DNA from 3 places in the Lysinibacillus sp. BF-4 genome. Region 1 is predicted to be linked to each of the others. Evidence: riboswitches for the same ligand, from Rfam matches in the RefSeq annotation. Region 1 holds a riboswitch; each other region holds the start of a gene.
The links. Region 1 has a riboswitch for cobalamin ahead of nikA (nickel ABC transporter substrate-binding protein). Riboswitches for the same ligand answer to the same signal wherever they lie in the genome.

Region 1 (4,215 bases):
TGAAGAAATGTGGCGATTTTTACAGCCATATTTTCGTTCTGATCAACCATATGCTATTCGTTTTGCGGTAGTAATGAGCCTAATGTATTTTATTGATGAGCACTATATTGAGCAGTTGTTTAGGCGTTATGACGCGATTACTAATGAGCATTACTATGTGCGAATGGCAGTCGCGTGGGCAGTATCTATGTGCTATGTAAAACAGCCAGTGCTAACTTATAGCTATTTACAGCAACATTCACTTGATGATCAAACGCATCGTATGACCATTCAAAAGATTATTGATTCGACGCGACCTACTAAGCAACAAAAGGCTGAGGTACGTGCGCTACGGAGGAGTAAAGCATGAAACATATTGGTGTCGGCGTAGGCGCTTTTATTTTAAATGAACATAATGAATTATTATTAGTACGCCGCAAAAAAGAGCCAGAGGCAGCGCATTGGAGTTTGCCAGGGGGCAAGGTAGAGCTAATGGAAACAATTGAGGATGCCACAGTACGTGAGATTAAAGAGGAGTTAGGTGTAACGATTACCCTCACAGGTTTGTTATGTGTAACTAATCATATTTTACCGCCAGCTACCCACTTTGTGGCACCCACTTTTATTGCGCGCATTATAAAAGGTACGGTAACAAATAGAGAGCCTCATGCAATTAGTGAAGTAGGCTTCTTTGCATTATCTCAATTACCAACGCCACTGACAGTAACAACACTAAATGCCTTAAAGGAGTTTAAGCATGACTAGAAAACAACAGCGCATTCATTTTGCACAGCAACATCAAACTTTATTACGTTGCCCGCTTTGCTATGAGCAGGTGGAAGTTAATGAAGCAAGCATGGTATGTGCTAATCGCCATACTTTTGATTTTACAAAGCAAGGCTATGTTAATTTAGCCCCGCAACGTACCGAAAATTTATATACCAAGGAATTATTTACTGCGCGTCGCATGATAATTGATAGTGGTTTTTATACACCGCTTCATCAAGAGCTAATTAAACTAGTAGCAGATGCTAAAGTCATTGCAGATTTAGGTTGTGGTGAGGGTACGCATTTACAACAACTATTACCAGAAGGTGCGCTAGGTATTGGTATTGACCTTGCCAAGGAGGGCGTTAAAATGGCAGCTAGCTATGACAACGTGCTATGGCAAGTTGCAGATTTAGCTAATATCCCATTAACAACAAGTAGTGTAGATGCGATTGTTAATATTTTATCTCCATCTAACTATAAGGAGTTTAAGCGTATTTTACGTGCAGACGGGCGCATGATTAAGGTAGTGCCAAGCGAAAATTATTTATACGAGTTACGTGAGGCTTTCTTTCCAGATAAGTCACCTTACTCTAACGCGACTATTGTTGAATTATTTGAGCAACAATTTGCACACACCAAAAAAATCACAGTACGTTATGAGCAACAGCTAACGGCTGAGTTAATGCGTATGTTAGTGGATATGACGCCGCTTACTCAAAACGTAGCGCGTGTGCAAAAGGAGCAATTTATTGCGAATCACTCGCATTGTATTACGCTAGAATTTGACATTCTTATTGGTAATGATTGATTATTTTGATTAGTTTGATAAGATAGTTATCTCTGCTTAGTTAATATTTCCTGCAAATAATAACAATAATTTGATATGGAATAATTAACATATTATCGTTATAATTGTCTAAGAGTAAATACGAATATTGTAGAAATTAGGTGCATTTATGCTACTATAAATGCTTAAAAGGGAAATCGGTGAAATTCCGATACGGTCCCGCCGCTGTAATGTGGAGTAAGGCGCAAAAAGTCACTAGCAATGCTGGGAAGACGCGTACTTATGTTGAAGCTAAGTCAGAAGACCTGCCTATTTTCAGATGCTGTTAACCTACGGGAGATAGGGGGGTATTGAAGTGCGATTATTACGAGTAATAGGGCGTTTCTAACCACCGTGGGTTAGAGGCGCTTTTTTCGTTTTGCAAAGCTAGAGTTAAAAGGAGAGAGAGCATGTTTTTACAACAAACAAAGCGTACGGTATTGTTGGCGCTACTTATGGTAGTGGCAGTAGTAATGGCAGCGTGTGGCGATAAAAAGAATGAAGCAGCCACTGCAGACAAAGATGAGGAACTAAAAAAAATTACTTTCTCATGGTCAGGGGATATTGGGGACTTAAACCCACATACTTATATGCCAAATGAATTTTTCTCACAGGCCATGGTTTATGAATCATTAGTATATTATGGTGAAGGCGGCGAGCTACAACCAGCTTTAGCAGAGTCTTGGGAAGTATCGGAGGATGGCAAGACGTATACCTTCCACCTACGTGAAAATGTAAAGTTTTCGGACGGCTCACCATTTAACGCAGAAGTAGCAAAGAAAAACTTTGATACAATTTTAGCTAACCGTCAACAACATGAGTGGGTAGAGCTTATTCATCAATTTGAGGATACAGAGGTTGTGGATGAGCATACTTTAAAAATGACATTGAAAAATGCGTATTACCCAGCATTACAGGAGTTAACGTATATTCGTCCGTTCCGATTTGTAGCAGAAACAGCTTTCCCTGAAAGTGGCGATACATTTAAAGATGGTTTAGTTGAACCAATTGGTACAGGACCATGGGTATTAAAAGAGCATAAGAAAGACCAGTATGCGACATTTGTACGCAATGATCACTATTGGGGTGAAAAACCAAAGCTAGACGAAGTAACAGTTAAAGTAATGACTGATGGTGAGTCGCGTGTACTAGCATTTGAAAAAGGTGAGCTTGATTTAATTTTTGGTAATGGTGTCATTAGCCAAGATTCTTTCCAATTTTTAAAAGATAGTGGCAAGTACGAAACAAAGCTATCAGAGCCAACCTCAACGCGTATGATTATGATGAACACGCAAAAGGAAGCAACAAAGGATAAGGATGTGCGCCTCGCGCTTAATCATGCCTTTAATAAAGAAGCGGTCATCGAAAATATTTTCTACAATACAGAGAAACAAGCAGATACATTATTCCCTAAAAATATCCCTTATGCGGATGTGGACTTACAGCCGTATACTTACAACTTAGAGCAAGCTAAAACATTATTAGATAAAGCAGGTTGGAAGGAAGTTAAGGGTAAAGAATTCCGCCAAAAAGACGGCAAGGAATTAACGCTAGATTTCCTTATTATGAGCACAGATAATGTACAAAAATCTGTAGCAGAGTATATGCAGGGCGATTACCGTAAGCTAGGTGTAAACGTAAACCTAATTAGCCAAGAGACAAATACATTTTGGGAAAAAGGCTTTGCGGGAGATTATGATATGATTTTCACTTACACATGGGCAGTACCATTTGACCCGCATTCGTATTTAGCGGCAATGACAACGCCATCTGATAATGGCGGACCAGATTATACAGCACAACTGGGGCTTGCGAATAAGGCCGATATTGATGCTAAGATTAAGCAAGTATTAGTAACAATTGATGAGCAAGAGCGTACGAAGCTATATGCTTCGATTTTAACTGATTTACATGATACAGCGATGTATATCCCTGTATCACATATTTCTAATATTGCGGTGTATCATAAAAACTTAACGGGCGTTGAATTTTTACCACAGCAAGAGGAAGTGCCGTTAAATAAAATTGATTTACAATAATCGTAAGGGAGCAGCGCAGCTTATGTGCTGCTCCTTTTTTGAAGGGAGCGTTTTATGTTTACATTAATAGTAAGGCGACTTTTTAGCTTAATACCAGTTTTGCTTGGCATCTCAATTATTACATTTTTATTATTACAGCTCATTCCAGGAGACCCTGTTATGGCTTACTTGCGTGCAGCAGGTATTCCCGCTGCAGACGAAACTGTCACAGCACTTCGCACAGAGTTAGGCTTAGACAAATCTTTACTAGCTCAATACAGTAGCTGGCTACTGCAAGTGATACAACTGGATTTTGGTACGTCTTTTTCGACAAAAGAGCCAGTATTTGATGAAATTATAAATCATATGATACCTACCATTCAGTTGACCGCAATGGCAATGTTATGGGTGCTTTTAATTGCGCTACCTTTAGGCATTTTATCAGCCGTATATAAGGGGAAATGGATTGATCGTTTTAGCCGTATTTTTGCTTTTGCGAGTGTGTCTATGCCAGCCTTTTGGTTAGGCTTTCTGCTAATTTATTTTTTAGCAGTTAAGCTAGATTTATTCCCTGTCTTTGGGCAGGGCTCATTTTTGCATGTGATTTTGCCATCCTTTACC
Region 2 (4,215 bases), on a different contig from region 1:
GTTTAACATCATTACTCATGTTAATTTCAAATGGTGTCCAAAAGTTACCTAGCATCTTTTTGTATTTTGGGTACGCCCAGCTAAAGCGGACGTCATCCCAGTTTAAAATATTAGACGAGCGCCCGTTAATAATACCTGTTGAGGCGTTGGGTGCTGTTTTGTCCATAATCGTGCGTTCGTGTACTTGCATTTGTTTTCTCTCCTTTTAGCTTTCGCATGAACTACAGTCAATTAATTCAACGGATGTTGAGCGTACATAATACGTCGTTTTGACACCGCTATCCCATGCATTTAAATGGAGTTGTAGTAAGTCCTTCGCCTTTACTGTATTTTGTACATACAGGTTAAACGAAATCCCTTGGTCAATATGGCGTCCGCGTGCCGCATTTTGTTTAACTGACCAGTTTTGGTCAATAAAGTACGCTGACTTGTAGAACCATGTCGTTTTTGCGTTTAAATCTGGTACTGTTACCGGAATTTTATAGTCCTTTTTCTCCTCAGAGTAGCTCTTTTGGAAAATTGGGTCGACTGAGGCCGTTGAGCCTGCAATAATCGCTGTTGTTGAGTTAGGGGCAACTGCCATTGTGTAGCCATTACGCATACCTTGTGTGGCAACTTTTTCTTGTAAGTCTGCCCATGCCTCGCCCTCGTAGCCACGCGCTGTAAAGTACGCGCCTGTTTGCCAGTCTGAGCCTTCAAATAATGGGTACGCGCCTTTTTCGGCTGCTAAGTCACTTGAAGCTTGGATCGTTAAGTAAGCGATTTGTTCGTATAGTTCGTCCGCAAATTGTACAGCTTCGTCACTTTCCCATGCGATTTCCTTTAGGGCAAGCAGGTGATGCCAACCAAATGTGCCAAGCCCGATACCACGGTAGCGTGCGTTTGTGCGCTCTGCCTGACGTACAGGAATGGTGTTAAGTTCAATGACATTATCAAGCATACGTACTTGAATTGGGATAACGCGTGCTAGTACGTCCGCTGGTACAGCGCGTCCTAAGTTAATCGAGCTTAGGTTACATACAACAAAGTCGCCTGCTTTGCGCTTTGTGACAATCAGACCGTCTTCAAGTTCAACTGACTCAAACTCCGTTGGGCTCATGTTTTGCGCAATTTCGGTACAAAGGTTTGACGAATAAATCATGCCTTCGTGTTTATTTGGGTTTTTACGATTGACTTCATCACGGTAAAACATAAATGGTACGCCTGTTTCGAGTTGTGAGCGCATAATACGCTTCATAATATCAATCGCAGGTACGACTGTGCGTGTTAGCTCAGGGTTTTCAACACATGCCGCGTACTTGTCGCGGAATGAGCCTTCACCGCGTTTTTCGTCGTAGTAATCTTCTAGGCTAAAGCCCATGACATTACGTACTTCATGCGGGTCAAATAAGTGCCAGTCACTACGCGCTTGTACGGCTTCCATAAAGATGTCTGGTAGGCAAAGCCCTGTAAAAATATCATGCGCACGCATACGCTCGTCACCATTGTTTAAGCGTAGGTCAAGGAAGGTAAATACGTCCTTATGCCATACATCAAGGTAAACTGCAATCGCACCTTGGCGCTGGCCTAACTGGTCAACGGATACGGCTGTATTGTTAAGTTGTTTAATCCAAGGGAGTACACCACTTGATGCGCCCTTAAAGCCGCGAATTGCCGACCCACGGCTACGGATTTTACCCATATACACGCCAATGCCGCCGCCAAATTTTGATAGTGTGGCTACGTCCGTATTTGAGTCATAAATACCTTGTAAGCTGTCGTCTACTGTATCAATAAAGCAGCTTGAAAGTTGACCATGTGTTTTACCTGCGTTCGCAAGTGTTGGTGTTGCCATCGTCATATATAAATTACTCATTGCCCAGTAAGCTTCTTGTACTTTAGCAATGCGGTTGTCTTTTTCGTCTTGCATTAAAATCATCGCAATGACCATAAAGCGCTCTTGCGGTAGCTCTACCGTTTGCTTGCTGTAATCACGCACCACGTAACGGTCAATAATTGTTTTTAGACCGATGTACGTAAATAATGTATCGCGCGCTGGCACGATGGTATTGGTTAATGTTGTTAATTCTTCAGGTGAGTATTTTTCAACAAGCACAGGTGAGTAAAGCCCTGCTGCTACATATTTAGCTAGGTTAACGCTAAAGCTCTCGTATACGTTGTCTGCCGCTACACCGCGCAAACTTGCTGCATCATGGTACAGTTTATGCAAATAAATATCTGCCGCTACAAACGTCCAGTACGGCTCTTCTTCGTCGATAAAGCCTAATGTTTGAAGCACCATCGCATCTGCCCACTCGCCGTAGGTTGCCGCTTCGTTTTTACGTAAAAAACGATCGGATTGGCGTAAAAATTGCTCAATTGCTTCCTCACCGTATTTTTCGGTAAGTGCGTCTACGCGTGCTGAAATACTTGTCATTGTTTTGATTGTCATAAAAAACCCTCCTAAAAATAAACGTACAGTAGTTGTACGGAACAAACGCTTGTCACAAAAAAACCATACACCTCAGCGGGTGCATGGTAAAAAAATGCATGGTTAAGAAATGGAAAAAAGGATTAAGTGAACTAGACAACGTAATCGCTCGCTTCCACTTCTCAATCCCCGAAGAGTGTGTGCTATTTGATAATCGGCAGGTCTACTGGCTCTCGAATCACCCTCCATCTACCCTTCCCGCTCATGCGCAGTGGCTCGTAGATTTCGTCATCGTTTACAGTTGCGGGGACAGCTTTGCGCAAATTTTTTGGCAAATTCCCTTTTTCAGCTCTATCGCTAGAGCACCGTATATCAAAACGTGTAATACTATATATAGTATGTGTTTGCTATTAACACTCTAGCATATTGTGTTTGGGCTGACAATAGTTCTTACTCACTTGATTACAAGTCAGACGTTTTCAAACTTTTTTAGTACCTCAGGCAGTCCATACCAGATGCGGGTTACACTTTGTGCCTCCGCAAATAATTGCTGATAAAAACGTCCGCATACATCGCGCAGCTGACGCAATTTTTTGTCCATTGGTACGATGCCGCGCCCAACGTCTGCCACGACAACATAAAGCGTAGCTTGTGCAGCTAAAGCACGCACATCTGTCATTAACGCCTCAACTACCGCATCCTCGTCACTTAAGTCCTGTGTCACGAGCCAGTCTTCTAAGCAATCGATAACAATGACAGGTGCGTCAATAGACGTCAGAGCTGTGCCAATCAACCAACTTGCATCCTTACCTTCTACGATTTTTTCGACATATGCGGTTTTGCCGCTATGTGCTCCTCCAATAAATACGTGCATCGTCGTGCCTCCTCAAAGTCTTGTTGGTGTTGCCAAATTAGGGTGTAAACTTGCTCATGCCCCGCGCTGTAATGCCAGTACGGGTGCTCTTTTGGGGCGAAGCGTTGCAGTAACGCACGCACTACGCCGCCGTGGGTCATAATAATTGTTTTATCACGCGCATTTGTTAAAAAACCTGCATAGACGCGCTGTAAAAAGTCCGCAAAATTTTCGCCGTTAGGCACAGGAGCGTACGGGTCATCTAGCCACGCGCAGTATGCGGCATTATGCTGTAATTGCGCGTACGTTTTGCCCTCAAAATCCCCAAAATCCAGTTCGCGTAAACGCGGCTCTTTAATGTATGTAGCATGCGGAAAATACGCCGCCGCTGTTTGGCGACAGCGCAGTAAATCACTACCAATGATCGTGTGCTGTGCATAGCTTTGCACGGGCAACGCCTGCGCTAGGATAGCATCATCTGTCCAACCAAGGTACTCTTTACGCGCGTTCATTGGTGTTTTGGCATGACGCATTAGGCGTAGTACAACAGCAGCACGAGCCATAATAGCACCTCCGCCCCTTCGATGTAAGCACCGAGTAAATCGCCTGAAATACCGTCAAAATTGCGCAGCGCAAAGCTACGGTAAATCACGACTGTTACGAGTAGTACAATGGCTAAAATAATAGGTAAAATACTAGCGCTCAACAATACAAATAGTGCAATAATCGCATTTAACTGAAACAGCGCAAAATAGGCTGTTTTTTTGTGCAGCTTTTGCATAAAGAAGTGCGCGATGCCTTTGTCTTTAGCCGGCTTAGTCGTTAATAAAAATAACAACATGCCGTTACGTGTCATAAATGGCAGTAAAATAAGCACCCACCAACTTACAACACCAAGCTGAAGCAACTCATAAAGCAAGGCGATTTTTAATAAAATTAAAAATACAAATGC
Region 3 (4,215 bases), on a different contig from region 1:
GTAAGCTGATTTTACAAGCCCTACTGGTGTATCAGGTGAGCGGTATTCTAATAAAATACGCTGTGCCTCAACAATTTGGCGTGTGCGGCGACCACTTTTAGGGTTATACAGCGCAATAACAAAGTCCGCCATTGCGGCTGCTTCAATACGCTTTTCGATTAAGTTCCATGGTGTGAGGTGGTCACTTAAACTAATCGTACATGAGTCGTGCATTACAGGTGCGCCAAGTAAGCTCGCACAAGAGTTAATTGCCGAAATACCTGGTACAACCTCAACCTCAATACCATCAGCCTCTGTCCAACCTTTTTCGACTAATACCTCGTACACTAAGCCAGCCATACCATATACGCCTGAGTCACCGCTCGAAATTACCGCAACTGTATAGCCCTCAAGCGCCTTTTTGTAGGCCTCCTGTGCACGCGCTACTTCTTCTGTCATGCCTGTGCCAATAACCTCTTGCTCAGGTGTCAAAATATTTTGGATTAAATCCACATACGTTTTATAGCCAATAATTAAGTCACTTTCTTTTAATGCCTCTACAGCACGCGCTGTAATATGTTTAAAGTCGCCAGGGCCAAACCCTACAACTAATAATTTCCCTTTTTTCTGTGTCATGCTACCACTCTCCAGCCTACTTATTCTTCGCTATCCCTTTGATTGCAGGTGTTTCTTCTGTACGAATAATCGCACCCTCCTGCATCGTATAAACGCGATGTGCCTTAGGGCCATCCTGCATTAATTCTTGCACAACTGTGCGTGCCGCCGCTTCGTCTGGTACGTTATACCAGTTGCCTGTAGGATAGGCGGTTACGACACACGCATCCTTACAGCGCCCGTTACATTTTGTACGTGTTGTATGAATTTGCTCGTCTAAGCCAAGCTTTTCAATTTCATCACGTACCGCAAGCGTTACTTCTTCAGCACCCTTTTTCATGCATGAGCTACCATTACATAATAAAATATGGTGCTGCATCCCTACTAAATCCCACGTTGTCATACGCGTTCCCCCTTTATTGACCAACAAAAAAAGCCTTAACATCGGTGGGGTGTTAAGACTTCTAATAAAAAGCGCGCATACTACTACTGCGTTAGCTAATTGTTATCCGCCCTTTTCCCTCCGAAAATTGTAGAAACAAAAGATAGAAGCAGGTTTCCTGACTTAAGCTATACGCCACAACACCTTCCCGAATAATTATTCAGTGGTTATTGTTGTAGCAACACTATTACAGTAGCGGGGGCTGTATTGGACTTTCACCAATTTCCCTTTATTTTACGCCTCCTAAAAGACGTAAAAACTTCTAACTATTTTGCAATATTCATTTTCTTTATCATATACTACTTTGGCACATTTTCAAACTGACTTTTTCATTGAGCTGTCTCTTGTGCGTTTTTTCAGAACTTTCTACCTAGTTGGATTTTCTGAATAATAAAAAATCGTATAGCCAAAATTTACTTTGCGTGCTAAACTTATTTTGAAATAGCACATAGTTAGCCAAGTTAGGTGTTGCCTACGCAACGTAACAGGGAAGTTTGGTGAAATGCCAACGCGGTCCCGCCACTGTAAGACGGAGCATACATAAATTGCCACTGCTAAATTTGCGGGAAGGCTATGTAGTGCGCTGATGTCGAGCCAGGAGACCTACCTAGTTTGGATGTGATCCGTTTCAACCTACGAGGATGGGTGTGCGAAACAAGGCAGTCTGTATAGGGCTTGCTTTATTTTGTCGTAAACACTCTTATGATTAAGAGTGCTTTTTTATATCCTCATACTTACTTTTACTTGAATAGGAGGATTTTTATGTTGAAATTTTTACCGAAGCTTGGTTATTTTGCAGTTATTTTACTGCTCATTCCTGAGCGTGCCTATGCCATGCACATCATGGAAGGCTACTTACCTGTTGGTTGGGCCATTTTTTGGTGGGTGCTAACCATTCCATTTGTTATTTTAGGCTTGCGTTCAATTAAAAAAACAATCGAGGAAAACCCCGAAACAAAAATGATTTTAGGGCTGTCAGGCGCATTTGCCTTTGTTTTATCAGCACTTAAAATCCCGTCAGTTACGGGTAGCTGTTCACACCCTACTGGTGTTGGGTTAGGTACTGTGTTATTTGGACCACTTGCGATGAGCGTCATCGGCTCAATTGTGCTATTATTCCAATCATTATTACTTGCGCACGGCGGTTTAACTACACTTGGTGCTAACGCTTTCTCAATGGCTGTCGTTGGACCTTTCATTGTTTACTTCACGTATAAAGCAGCGCTTAAAATGGGGCTATCGTTTTCACTAGCCGTATTTTTCGCAGCGTTTTTAGGTGACTTAGGTACGTATGTTGTAACATCATTCCAATTAGCATTAGCTTTCCCTTCTGAGGTTGGTGGTTTCTTCGCATCATTCTCTAAATTTGCGGGTATTTTTGCTTTAACACAAATTCCACTTGCCATTAGTGAAGGTATTTTAACCGTAATTGTTATGAACTTCTTAAAGAAATACAACTTCTCAGAGCTAAAATCACTACGTGTATTACCACGTAAGGAGGCTGCACAATGAAACAAAACTTATTATTATTTGCGATTGTTATTTTGCTAGCGATTGTGCCTATCTTTATGTTAAAAGATGCGGAGTTTGAAGGTGCGGACGGCGAGGCAGAGGAAGCTATTGGTGAGATTAATGCGGGCTATGAACCTTGGTTCGAGTCGTTTTGGGAGCCGCCAAGTGGCGAAATCGAAAGCTTATTATTTGTATTACAAGCGGCAATTGGCGCAGGCTTCATTGGCTACTTCGTAGGCTTTACACGCGGTAAGCATCGTAAAAAAGAAGGACTGTAAATGCTACTAATTGATAAATATGCTTATATTAATCAATTAAAACACGTTCATCCGATGGAAAAAATGATTTTCACGGCACTGCTGCTGCTATTTTCCTTAACAGTACGTGACACAACCATTTCACTCATCACATTTATTGTGATGAGTGCTTTTATCATTTTTGGGGCAAAAATCCCTTGGACGTATTATGTAAAGCTCTTACTGCTCCCTGCCTTCTTTTTGCTGACAAGTTTACTGGCCATCTTATTATCCTTTGCAGGTACAACTACAACACTGCCACCGCATATTTTTGCTTACTCCTTTGGCTCGTTTCAGGTATTTATTGGCGAGGCAAGTGTAGCTACAGCACGTCAGCTATTTTTTGTTGTGCTTGGCAGTATTAGCTCCTTGTACTTTTTAATTTTAACTACATCGGTACAAGCCATTTGCTATGTGCTGTATAAATGGCGTGTGCCTGCACTTTTTGTAGAGCTATGTGAAATGACGTACCGCTTTATTTTTATTTTTTTAGAAAACACGCAAAAAATTTATATTGCCCAGCAATCACGCCTTGGCTACCAGTCCCCTCGGCAGTGGCTACGCTCTGTTGGGTTACTTGTTTCTTCGTTATTTATTGAGGTGCTACAACGCTCCACAGAGCTAACAAATGCAATGCTCTCGCGCGGTTATGACCCAAGCAACACGACACCGCTTTATTTTGAAGAAGAATGGCAGTTTAATAAGCGCAACTGGGTAGGCATTGCTGTAGTATTTGGCACAATTGTTTTGATTTATGTAGGAGGTAGACAATGGTAAATTATTTTGAGCTAGACAATATTTCGTACCGCTACCCTGACGGCACAGAGGCACTAACGCAGCTCTCGCTAACAATTGGACAGGGTGAGCGCATTGCGTTAATTGGTCATAATGGCGCGGGTAAATCTACGTTATTTCAACAATTAAATGGCATTTTACAGCCCTCTAGTGGTGATGTGCGCTTTAATGGTAAACCGATGCGTTATAGTAAAAAAGAGCTTGCCCATGTACGCCAGTCCGTTGGTATTGTCTTTCAAGATCCCGATGCTCAGTTGTTTTCGGGCAATGTTAAACAAGACATCGCATTTGGCCCAACTAACCTTGGCTGGTCAAAAGATAAGGTGCATGAACAAGTAAACTGGGCGATTAAAGAAGCTGAGATTGAAGCGCTACAAGACAAGCCCATTCATTTTTTAAGCCTTGGGCAAAAAAAGCGGGTGGCTATTGCAGGTGTACTGGCGATGATGCCACGTATTTTAATCCTAGACGAACCAACCGCTGGGCTTGACCATTACTACGCTACACAAATGCTTGGGCTACTAAAACAGCTCGAAACAGACGAGCGCACAGTGCTGCTCTCCACCCATGACACCC

Region 2: linked by a shared signal. The riboswitch ahead of CH76_RS12430 (ribonucleoside-diphosphate reductase subunit alpha) and the one ahead of nikA (nickel ABC transporter substrate-binding protein) in region 1 are both predicted to bind cobalamin.
Region 3: linked by a shared signal. The riboswitch ahead of CH76_RS09340 (energy-coupling factor ABC transporter permease) and the one ahead of nikA (nickel ABC transporter substrate-binding protein) in region 1 are both predicted to bind cobalamin.

What each region holds. Positions count from the first base shown of each region.
Region 1 covers NZ_JPUW01000013.1:3,425-7,639, forward strand. The annotation lists gene CH76_RS06220 (DNA alkylation repair protein) at 1-349, shown strand, start outside; gene CH76_RS06225 (NUDIX domain-containing protein) at 346-744, shown strand; gene CH76_RS06230 (putative RNA methyltransferase) at 737-1,558, shown strand; cobalamin riboswitch at 1,680-1,865, shown strand; gene nikA (nickel ABC transporter substrate-binding protein) at 1,987-3,615, shown strand; gene nikB (nickel ABC transporter permease) at 3,670-4,215, shown strand, end outside.
Region 2 covers NZ_JPUW01000054.1:857-5,071, forward strand. The annotation lists gene CH76_RS12425 (ribonucleotide-diphosphate reductase subunit beta) at 1-190, opposite strand, end outside; gene CH76_RS12430 (ribonucleoside-diphosphate reductase subunit alpha) at 206-2,431, opposite strand; cobalamin riboswitch at 2,609-2,795, opposite strand; gene CH76_RS12435 (bifunctional adenosylcobinamide kinase/adenosylcobinamide-phosphate guanylyltransferase) at 2,880-3,284, opposite strand; gene CH76_RS12440 (histidine phosphatase family protein) at 3,224-3,826, opposite strand; gene cobS (adenosylcobinamide-GDP ribazoletransferase) at 3,796-4,215, opposite strand, start outside.
Region 3 covers NZ_JPUW01000027.1:18,785-22,999, reverse strand. The annotation lists gene cobJ (precorrin-3B C(17)-methyltransferase) at 1-615, opposite strand, end outside; gene CH76_RS09345 (ferredoxin) at 632-997, opposite strand; cobalamin riboswitch at 1,127-1,315, opposite strand; cobalamin riboswitch at 1,483-1,662, shown strand; gene CH76_RS09340 (energy-coupling factor ABC transporter permease) at 1,799-2,548, shown strand; gene CH76_RS09335 (energy-coupling factor ABC transporter substrate-binding protein) at 2,545-2,826, shown strand; gene cbiQ (cobalt ECF transporter T component CbiQ) at 2,827-3,621, shown strand; gene CH76_RS09325 (energy-coupling factor ABC transporter ATP-binding protein) at 3,615-4,215, shown strand, end outside.